Regions from separate parts of the Pseudomonas sp. F-14 TE3482 genome, predicted to be linked through region 2. Evidence: predicted binding sites of a transcription regulator. Region 2 holds the regulator's gene; each other region holds the start of a gene.
The links. The regulator sigma-54, encoded in region 2, starts transcription at its own class of promoters, with help from an activator protein. The targets are predictions, from matches to a motif close to ANTGGCATNNANNTTGCTNT.
Positions count from the first base shown of each region.

Region 1 (2,202 bases), 5.9 Mb from region 2:
AGCGTACGGATAGTCTTGCCTTCCGAGTTGGTGATCTTGACGGTGGCGGCGGAAACCGAGGTGGGCACCACGACGGTACCGTTGAGGCTCTTGGAAGTGTCGACCATGGTTTTGTCGGTCTGCGCAATGACGGAGCGCCCCACCAGCGAAGAAGCCTGCAAAGCTTGCGAGGAGCTGTAGCTGCTGGCAAGGCCGCTGACCGTATCGTTCAGCGTGGTGATACCTTCCAGGCTACTGAACTGCGCCAACTGTGCCACGAACTCGCTGTTATCCTGAGGATCGAGCGGGTTCTGGTTTTTCAGCTGAGTCACCAACAGTTGCAGGAACGCGTCCTTGCCCAGCTCCTGGCCGCCGGTAGCGGCGGAGGTCAGGCTGTCTTTGTTGGTCGGGGTCTGGACCGAGGAGTTGGCCAGAACATCGCTGATAACGCTCATATGAATCGCCCCTTATCACTGACCGAGGGTCAGGACCTTCTGCATCATGGTTTTGGCGGTGTTCATCATTTCGGCGTTGGTCTGGAACGAACGGCTCGCGGAAATCATGTCGGCCATTTCTTCGACGACGTTGACGTTCGGGTAGTAGACGTAGCCCTTGCCATCGGCAGCCGGATGGTTCGGCTCGTAGCGCGCTTCAAGGTTGCTCTGGTCTTCGACCACGCCCAGCACTTGCACGCCTTGACCGGCAGCGTCCTGGTTCTGGAACAGCGAATCGCTGCCGCCGCTCTGGCCGCCCTGGAACATGGTGGCGAATACCGGGTGGCGGGCACGGTAGGTCTGGTCGATGCTCGACGAGACGGTCTCGGCGTTGGCGATGTTCGAGGCGACGGTGTTCAAGCGAGTGGTCTGGGCACTCATGCCGCTACCGGCAATGTTGAAAACACTGGCAAGGGACATGACTTACTCTCCACGCAGGGCTGATACCAGCCCTTTGAATTTACTGTTGAGCAGGGTGAAGCTGGCCTGGAAGTTGACCGCGTTTTCGGCGTAGTTCGACTGTTCCAGTTGGGCGTCTACGGTGTTCTGGTCGATCGACGGTTGCATCGGCGTGCGATACATCAGCGACTCGTCGCCATTGCCCATGCCTTCAGCTTCGATGTGACGGCTGTTGGTCATGTTCAAGGCGAACTTGCCGTTTTTGGTTTTCTCGTTCTGCTCGGCGAGCACTTTCGAGAAGTCCAGATCCCGAGCCTTGTAGTTCGGGGTGTCGGCGTTGGCGATGTTGTTGGCCAGGACTTCGGCACGCTGAGCGCGGAAGCCCAGGGCTTGTTCATGGATACCGAGCGCTTTATCGAAGCTGATGCTCATGTCGGGAAACCTTCGGGTGACCTGATTTTTCGTAACAGGGACATAGCAAGCGCCGTGCCAATTCAAAAAATCCCGTAAACCGGGGCTTTGCGCGCGGTGGCAAGCCGGCAATGCCAGAAAAGCGGCAACCGATTTCCGCCGCCTGCCGCTTTTCTGCCGCTTTCCCACAGTCGGAAGAACACCACCCGCTCCCACAGGGGTTGTGGTGATTTTTAGAGATAATTACAGGCACAAAAAAACGGGAGCCCCTGAGGACTCCCGTTTTTTTATGCCGTCAACGAATCACTTCGCCTGATAAATGATCCCCGGACTGCACTGGACCATCTGGTAATGGTCCGGCAAACCGTTCAGCGCCTCGGACGCACCAAGGAACAGATAACCGCCCGGCTTCAGCGTGCTGTGGATGCGCAACAGGATGTCTTTCTTCACCTCGGCGGAGAAGTAGATCAGCACGTTGCGGCAGAACACGATGTCGAACTTGCCCAGGCTCGCGTAGCTGTCCAGCAGGTTGAACGAGCGAAATTCCACCCGACTCTTGATCGGCGCCTTGATCGCCCAACGTCCCGGCCCTTTCGGGTCGAAGTAACGCTGAAGGCGCTCGGGCGACAGACCGCGGCCGATGGCCAGGCTGTCGTACTCGCCGGTCTTGCAGTTGGTCAGCATGGTGCCGGACAAGTCAGTGGCAACGATCTGCACGCCCATCTTCAACTGACCCATGTTGACCCGTTCGAACTCATCGATGGACATCGACAGCGAATACGGTTCCTGACCCGACGAACACGCCGCCGACCAGATCCGCAGGCGCTGGCCGGGGCTTGCCTTGATCGCTGCAGGCAAGACCTTGTTCTTCAAGACTTCAAACGGATAGGTGTCACGAAACCACAGGGTTTCGTTGGTG
Region 1 is NZ_JBRJII010000001.1:6,099,347-6,101,548, forward strand. It holds gene flgD (flagellar hook assembly protein FlgD) at 1-434, opposite strand, end outside; gene flgC (flagellar basal body rod protein FlgC) at 450-893, opposite strand; gene flgB (flagellar basal body rod protein FlgB) at 897-1,304, opposite strand; gene cheR (protein-glutamate O-methyltransferase CheR) at 1,587-2,202, opposite strand, start outside.
Region 1: flgB (flagellar basal body rod protein FlgB) is a predicted target of sigma-54. The motif match lies at 1,347-1,366, and genes of this name have one in related genera.

Region 2 (2,202 bases):
CGTCAACGACGGCCAACTGATTGCTGAAGGTGACTCCGCCACCATCCTCGCCAATGAACTGGTCAAGGAAGTGTATCTGGGCCACGAGTTCCGCCTGTAAGCACCTGAGGTGCCCGGGTCGCCGAGGGAGCGCTCGCTTCAATAAAAAATCAATAACTTTTTATTGTTACAGCGCTCTAGGCAAACACTTCAGTTTCGGGCATATAATTTGCTTATGTTTGGCGCTTCGGCGCCCTGTAGTGGATGGCGCATGTGCGCCGGCGAATAAGGTGTTAAGCCCCTGCCATGAAACCATCGCTAGTCTTGAGAATGGGCCAGCAGCTGACGATGACACCGCAGCTGCAACAGGCCATCCGCCTGCTCCAATTGTCGACCCTGGACCTGCAACAGGAAATCCAGGAGGCTCTGGAGTCCAATCCGATGCTCGAACGCCAGGAAGAAGGCGACGACTTCGATAACGCCGACCCCTTGGCCGATAGCGCCGAACAGAAACCCAACGCCGACATTCAGGAACCCTCCTACCAGGAAACCGCCCCGACGGTGGACAACCTTGAGGAAGGCGACTGGAACGAGCGCATCCCCAACGAATTGCCCGTCGACACAGCCTGGGAGGATGTCTACCAGACCAGCGCCAGCAGCCTGCCGAGCAACGATGACGACGAGTGGGACTTCACCACCCGCACATCGGTCGGTGAAAGCCTGCAAAGCCATTTGCTCTGGCAACTGAACCTGGCACCGATGTCCGACACCGATCGCCTGATCGCCGTGACCCTGATCGACTGCATCAACAATCAGGGCTACCTGGACGAAACCCTCGAGGAAATCCTCGAAGCGTTCGACCCGGAACTGGACATCGAACTGGACGAAATCGAAGCCGTCCTGCACCGCATCCAGCAATTCGAACCCGCTGGCATCGGCGCCCGCAACCTCGGTGAATGCCTGCTGCTGCAACTGCGCCAGTTGTCCGCCAAGACCCCTTGGCTGGCCGAAGCCAAGCGCCTGGTCACCGATTACATCGACCTGCTCGGCAGCCGCGACTACAGCCAGCTGATGCGCCGCATGAAGCTCAAGGAAGATGAGCTGCGCCAGGTCATCGAATTGGTCCAGAGCCTCAACCCACGCCCCGGTTCACAAATCGAGTCCACCGAAGCCGAATACGTCGTTCCCGACGTGATCGTGCGCAAGGACAACGAGCGCTGGCTGGTGGAGCTGAACCAGGAATCGGTGCCACGCCTGCGGGTCAACGCCCAATATGCCGGTTTCGTGCGCCGTGCCGATACCAGCGCTGACAACACCTTCATGCGTAATCAGCTGCAGGAGGCTCGCTGGTTCATCAAGAGCCTGCAAAGCCGCAATGAAACCCTGATGAAAGTCGCCACCCAGATCGTCGAGCATCAACGCGGCTTTCTCGAATACGGTGACGAAGCCATGAAGCCGTTGGTGCTGCATGACATTGCCGAAGCAGTCGGCATGCATGAATCGACAATTTCACGGGTGACCACGCAAAAATTCATGCATACCCCGCGGGGCATCTATGAACTGAAATACTTTTTTTCCAGCCACGTCAGTACCTCTGAAGGCGGTGAATGCTCGTCCACGGCGATCCGCGCGATCATCAAAAAACTGGTTGCTGCGGAAAATCAGAAAAAGCCGTTGAGTGACAGCAAGATCGCTGGTTTACTGGAGGCACAAGGCATTCAGGTAGCCCGTCGCACCGTCGCCAAGTACCGCGAATCCCTGGGGATCGCGCCTTCCAGCGAACGGAAGCGGTTGATGTAGCCGCCGGGCTGGCCACAGCGTTCCAGTGGCAGGCATTTCTGCCTGCCGCTTTATGCACTGGCAACGAAGGAGAAGCTGTATGCAAGTCAACATCAGTGGACACCAACTGGAAGTGACCGAACCCCTGCGCACCTACATCGGCGAAAAACTCGACCGATTAGAGAGGCATTTCGACAAGATCACCAATGTGCAAGTCACGATGAACGTCGAAAAACTGCTGCAGAAGATCGAAGCCACGCTGCATATTCCCGGCGGAGAAGTGGTCGCCAATGCCGAGCATACGGACATGTATGCCGCCATCGACCTGCTGACCGACAAGCTGGATCGCCAACTTAAAAAGCATAAGGAAAAGACCCAGAGCCTCCTCCAGGGCGCGACCGGTCGTTAACACCCCCAATCCATGATCCGACTAGAAACCATCCT
Region 2 is NZ_JBRJII010000001.1:220,801-223,002, forward strand. It holds gene lptB (LPS export ABC transporter ATP-binding protein) at 1-100, shown strand, start outside; gene AB7M26_RS01030 (RNA polymerase factor sigma-54) at 286-1,779, shown strand; gene hpf (ribosome hibernation-promoting factor, HPF/YfiA family) at 1,859-2,167, shown strand; gene ptsN (PTS IIA-like nitrogen regulatory protein PtsN) at 2,180-2,202, shown strand, end outside.

Region 3 (2,202 bases), 5.5 Mb from region 2:
CTCGCGGAAAGATTCGATTTCCGCCGCCGTCGCTGCCGGCCCCACCAGCATTCCGTAACCACCGGAACCCTGGGTTTCCTTGACCACCAGTTCTGGAAGATTGGCCAGCACGTGGGACAGCTCAGAGGGATTACGACACTGCCATGTCGGCACGTTCTTCAGGATCGGCTCTTCATCCAGATAAAAACGAATCATGTCCGTGACGAAGGGGTACACCGACTTGTCATCCGCGACCCCGGTGCCGATGGCATTCGCCAGCACCACGTTGCCGGAACGGTAGGACGACAGCAGACCTGGAACGCCGAGCATCGAATCCGGGTTGAACGCCAACGGATCGAGGAAGGCATCGTCGAGGCGACGGTAGATCACGTCGACAGCTTTCGGCCCGTCCGTGGTGCGCATGAACACCTTGTCATCACGCACGAACAGGTCCGCACCTTCCACCAGTTCGACACCCATTTCCCGGGCCAGAAACGCATGCTCGAAAAACGCGCTGTTGAAGCGACCCGGCGTCAGCACCACCACGCTCGGGTTGTCGATCGGGCTGGAGCTTTTCAAGGTGTCGAGCAACAGGTTCGGATAGTGGTCGATCGGCGCGATGCGCTGGGCTGCGAACAATTCGGGGAACAATCGCATCATCATCTTGCGATCTTCGAGCATGTAGCTCACGCCGCTGGGGGTACGAAGATTGTCTTCGAGCACGTAGTACGTGCCGTCGCCATCACGTACCAGGTCGACGCCGGAAATGTGCGAATAGATATCGCGGTGCAGATCCAGCCCCTGCATCGCCAACTGGTATTGCTCGTTGGCCAGCACTTGCTCGGCCGGGATGATGCCGGCCTTGATGATGCGCTGCTCGTGATAGAGGTCGGCAAGGAACATGTTCAATGCCTTGACCCGCTGAATGCAGCCGCGCTCGACGACCCGCCATTCACTGGCGGGGATACTGCGGGGAATGGTGTCGAAGGGAATCAGGCGCTCTGTCCCTTGCTCATCACCATAGAGTGTGAATGTAATCCCGGCACGATGAAATAACAGATCGGCCTCGCGTCGCCGTTGTGCCAAAAGCTCGTCAGGCGTTTCGGCCAGCCAACGGGCAAACTCCCGATAATGCGGGCGGACCTGGCCGCCGGCATCGTACATCTCATCAAAATAGGTGCGGATCATGCCGTACTCCTTGTCACCCGGACATCCAGGCCTTCGCAAGGCCCGTGCCATCGGCATAAACGCTTTGATATCAATCAGTTGGATAATGACGCCACACGCACCGCACCAATTCTGTGCGGTAAATGCCCCAACCAGATTGCCCCCGCTTCATGGCGAAGCAATGCTGTCGCCTATCAGCAGCATAGCCAGAGTTGATTTCACTGCCCGGGGGGCGATGCGGATAATCGGCGCATTCGCTGGAAAACCTGACCGAAACTTCCCTTTAGCCGCCTGCTCAGGCGGTTTTTTTGCGTGTTTGAAACGTTATGAATCAAAAACCACACCGCACAAACGAAAACGGCCAACCCAAAGGTCAGCCGTTGCTGAGTGTTGTCACTGTTCATAAAGTTATGCGAGTAGCCCTCGTACCTCCTGCTTGACGCCCCATCCTTCGATGATACCGCCCAGAGGCTCGACCACCGCCTCAAAGTCCTGCTCAAAGTCACCGATCCCGTCGTAGGTGGCGTACATCACTTTGCTCAGTTCCAGATGCCACGCGCCGTCATCGCGCACGCTGATCTGGGCATTCAAGGATTCACCACAAAAATGACCTGCCGCCCTGCGTGCCCGCTCCTCGTCCGGGAAAATGGCGTAGAACTCGATGGGATGGAATCGTGAAAAGTCGAAACCGCCTTCTTTCATGCGGCGCAACACGCTGCTGCTGATGTCTTCTTGATAGGCTGTGCTCATGAAACGTCCCCCTCAGACTGATGGATAGACTTTCCGTATTCCCTGCACTTTCAACCGATTGGTGAGAGCGATACGGCAACAGAGGTTGCCGACGGGAAACAAGCATGTAGCTGACAAGACCAGACCTTAGCGAGTCATTCGCTGATCTCGCTTGCAGAGTAGCCCCAAGATAGAGCTGCTGCCAAGGTCTGGTTGTGAATGTGACAAGAGGTGTATCAGATCGGGGTAATACTGATGATTTCAATGCTGTTCTGGGATTTCAGGCTTTTGACGGTCGGATCATCGGTACGACCCTCCAGATCATTG
Region 3 is NZ_JBRJII010000001.1:5,740,543-5,742,744, forward strand. It holds gene AB7M26_RS25875 (circularly permuted type 2 ATP-grasp protein) at 1-1,167, opposite strand, end outside; gene AB7M26_RS25880 (ribonuclease E inhibitor RraB) at 1,555-1,896, opposite strand; gene AB7M26_RS25885 (hypothetical protein) at 2,112-2,202, opposite strand, start outside.
Region 3: AB7M26_RS25875 (circularly permuted type 2 ATP-grasp protein) is a predicted target of sigma-54. The motif match lies at 1,200-1,219, and genes of this name have one in related genera.

Region 4 (2,202 bases), 4.3 Mb from region 2:
ACCGTCGCCGCCTCAGGCAGCGCGCCCGGGCCCAAGGTTGGCGCGCCGGTAGACGACGGCAGAATCAGGCTGGCCGGTTCCGACGGCAAGGCAATGCCGTTCTGCATGTATTGCAGCAGGGTGTCGTAATAGCTGTTGTCGCCGACCAACACCGCGCCGAGCACGCGTTTGCTGTCAGCATCCACCACCAGGCGACGGTAGCTGGCCGTCGCTTCATCGATGAACTGATAACTGCGCGCACCCGGCGTCTGGGCGTGAGCATCGCCGATGGAGCCGACGTCAACGCCGAGCAGTTTGAGCTTGGTCGACATGTCCGCGCCCTGGAACGGCTCCGCCACTTGATTGCACAGCAGCGATGCGACGCCACGGGCCATTTGATAACCGGGAGCGACCAGACCGAAGAGGCTGCCATTCCAGGCCGCACACTCGCCGATGGCGTAGATGTTCGGATCGCTGGTCAGGCACTGATCGTCAATCACCACGCCGCCACGGGGACCGATGTCCAGCGCACATTGGCGGGCCAGCGCATCTTGCGCGCGGATGCCGGCGGAGAACACGATCAGGTCGGCTTCAAGAAATTCGTCATTGGCAAAGTTCATCCGGTAGCGGTACTGCTCGCCGGCACTGATCGACTGTGTGCCACGGGACAGGTGCACACCCACACCGAGCCGCTCGATCTGCGCCTTCAGCGCCAGGCCACCCTGCTCGTCCAGCTGCACCGGCATCAGGCGCGGGGCGAATTCCACCACATGCGCTTCCAGGCCCAGGCTTTTCAGGGCGTTGGCGGCTTCCAGGCCAAGCAGGCCACCGCCGACTACTACGCCGCGCCGGGCATTGGCCGCCGCGGCACGAATCGCGTCGAGGTCTTCGAGGGTGCGATAGACCAGGCGCGAGTCACCTTCCGCACCTTCAATAGGCGGCACAAACGGATAAGAGCCGGTGGCCAGAACCAGTTTGTCGTACGAGACGCAACCTTGTGCGGTGATCACCTGACGGCGGTCACGGTCGATTTCCAGCACCGGCAAGCCCAAATGCAGAGTGACGCCCGGCGTCTGGTACAGAGAGGCTTCGCCCAGGGCCAACGACTCGGCATCGCGACCGCCGAAATACTCGGACAGATGCACCCGGTCGTAGGCGCGCATCGGCTCTTCGCTGAAGACATGCAGGCGATAGTGGTCAAGGGCGCCGCGCTCGATGAGCTGCTCGACACAATGATGTCCGACCATGCCATTGCCGATCACGATCAGTGTTTGCAGTTTGTTCAACGCGGCAACATTGGAATTCATAGTAAGCACCCAGCCAAAGCCAATCACGGTTAAAAAAAGCAAAAAAAAACGCCTGAAACCTCTCGGTTTCAGGCGTCTTTGCCTGTTCTTCGCGGTGTTCGACCTGGCGCCTTCGCCGGATCCACCGATATTGCCCACGACCTGCTCGGCCGCTCGATCATCGTTGATCGAGTGGGCTGCCCATCTGTTTTCGATGGACCTGAGGGGAACAATGCAGCCTTTGTGCCAGTCTGCCGCTTGATACTTCACTCGCGCTGAAAACCTCACGCTGAACAATCGGCGAATAGGCTTGGCGACCCGTGGGATAGGCGTGTTCTAGCGGGAGGACGGTCTTTCAGAAGGGGTTGCGTGGATCGTTGGCAACAGCGGATGTGGGCACTGGCAGAGGAGAAAACCCGGTGCACCGTTCGCGGCGGGTGCACGTTTTTATGGCATCGCGCTTTATAAAAGTGCATGTAGCGGTTTTTTTTCGAGGTTTTCACCGCGTGTAGGAAGTGCGCGCCAGATCATTCAACATCGATTAAAGGAGCCTGTTTAAGCGCCATCAAGGTTACTTCCTGAAAGCTACAAGACCTTGCGCCGTTGCCTACGCTTACGCCAGAATCCGCCGGCTTGTGCGCCTTGGGGCCGCTCGGTAACTTGATTCCTGTCACTGCCCATCAGTGATCGGGTTTAGCAGCCCGGGGTTACAAGCAAGTGCACAAGCTCTTGTCAGTCAGGCATTCCCATGCCTGCACTTGATGGTGGTTGTGCGCAGGGCGCCTTCGGGCGCGCCGGCTTTGCTAGCTTCCCCGGTCTGCTAACCTGCGTACAGCTGCCTCCCTCTCGTTTAGCAGCAGGAGGGTTGGCACCCAATCAGAGAAGCCAGCTTATGTTCAAAGTTACGCCGAACCCACCGGACATCGATTCGGTGTCT
Region 4 is NZ_JBRJII010000001.1:4,515,515-4,517,716, reverse strand. It holds gene nirB (nitrite reductase large subunit NirB) at 1-1,286, opposite strand, end outside; gene AB7M26_RS20270 (DUF6124 family protein) at 2,158-2,202, shown strand, end outside.
Region 4: nirB (nitrite reductase large subunit NirB) is a predicted target of sigma-54. The motif match lies at 1,497-1,516, and genes of this name have one in related genera.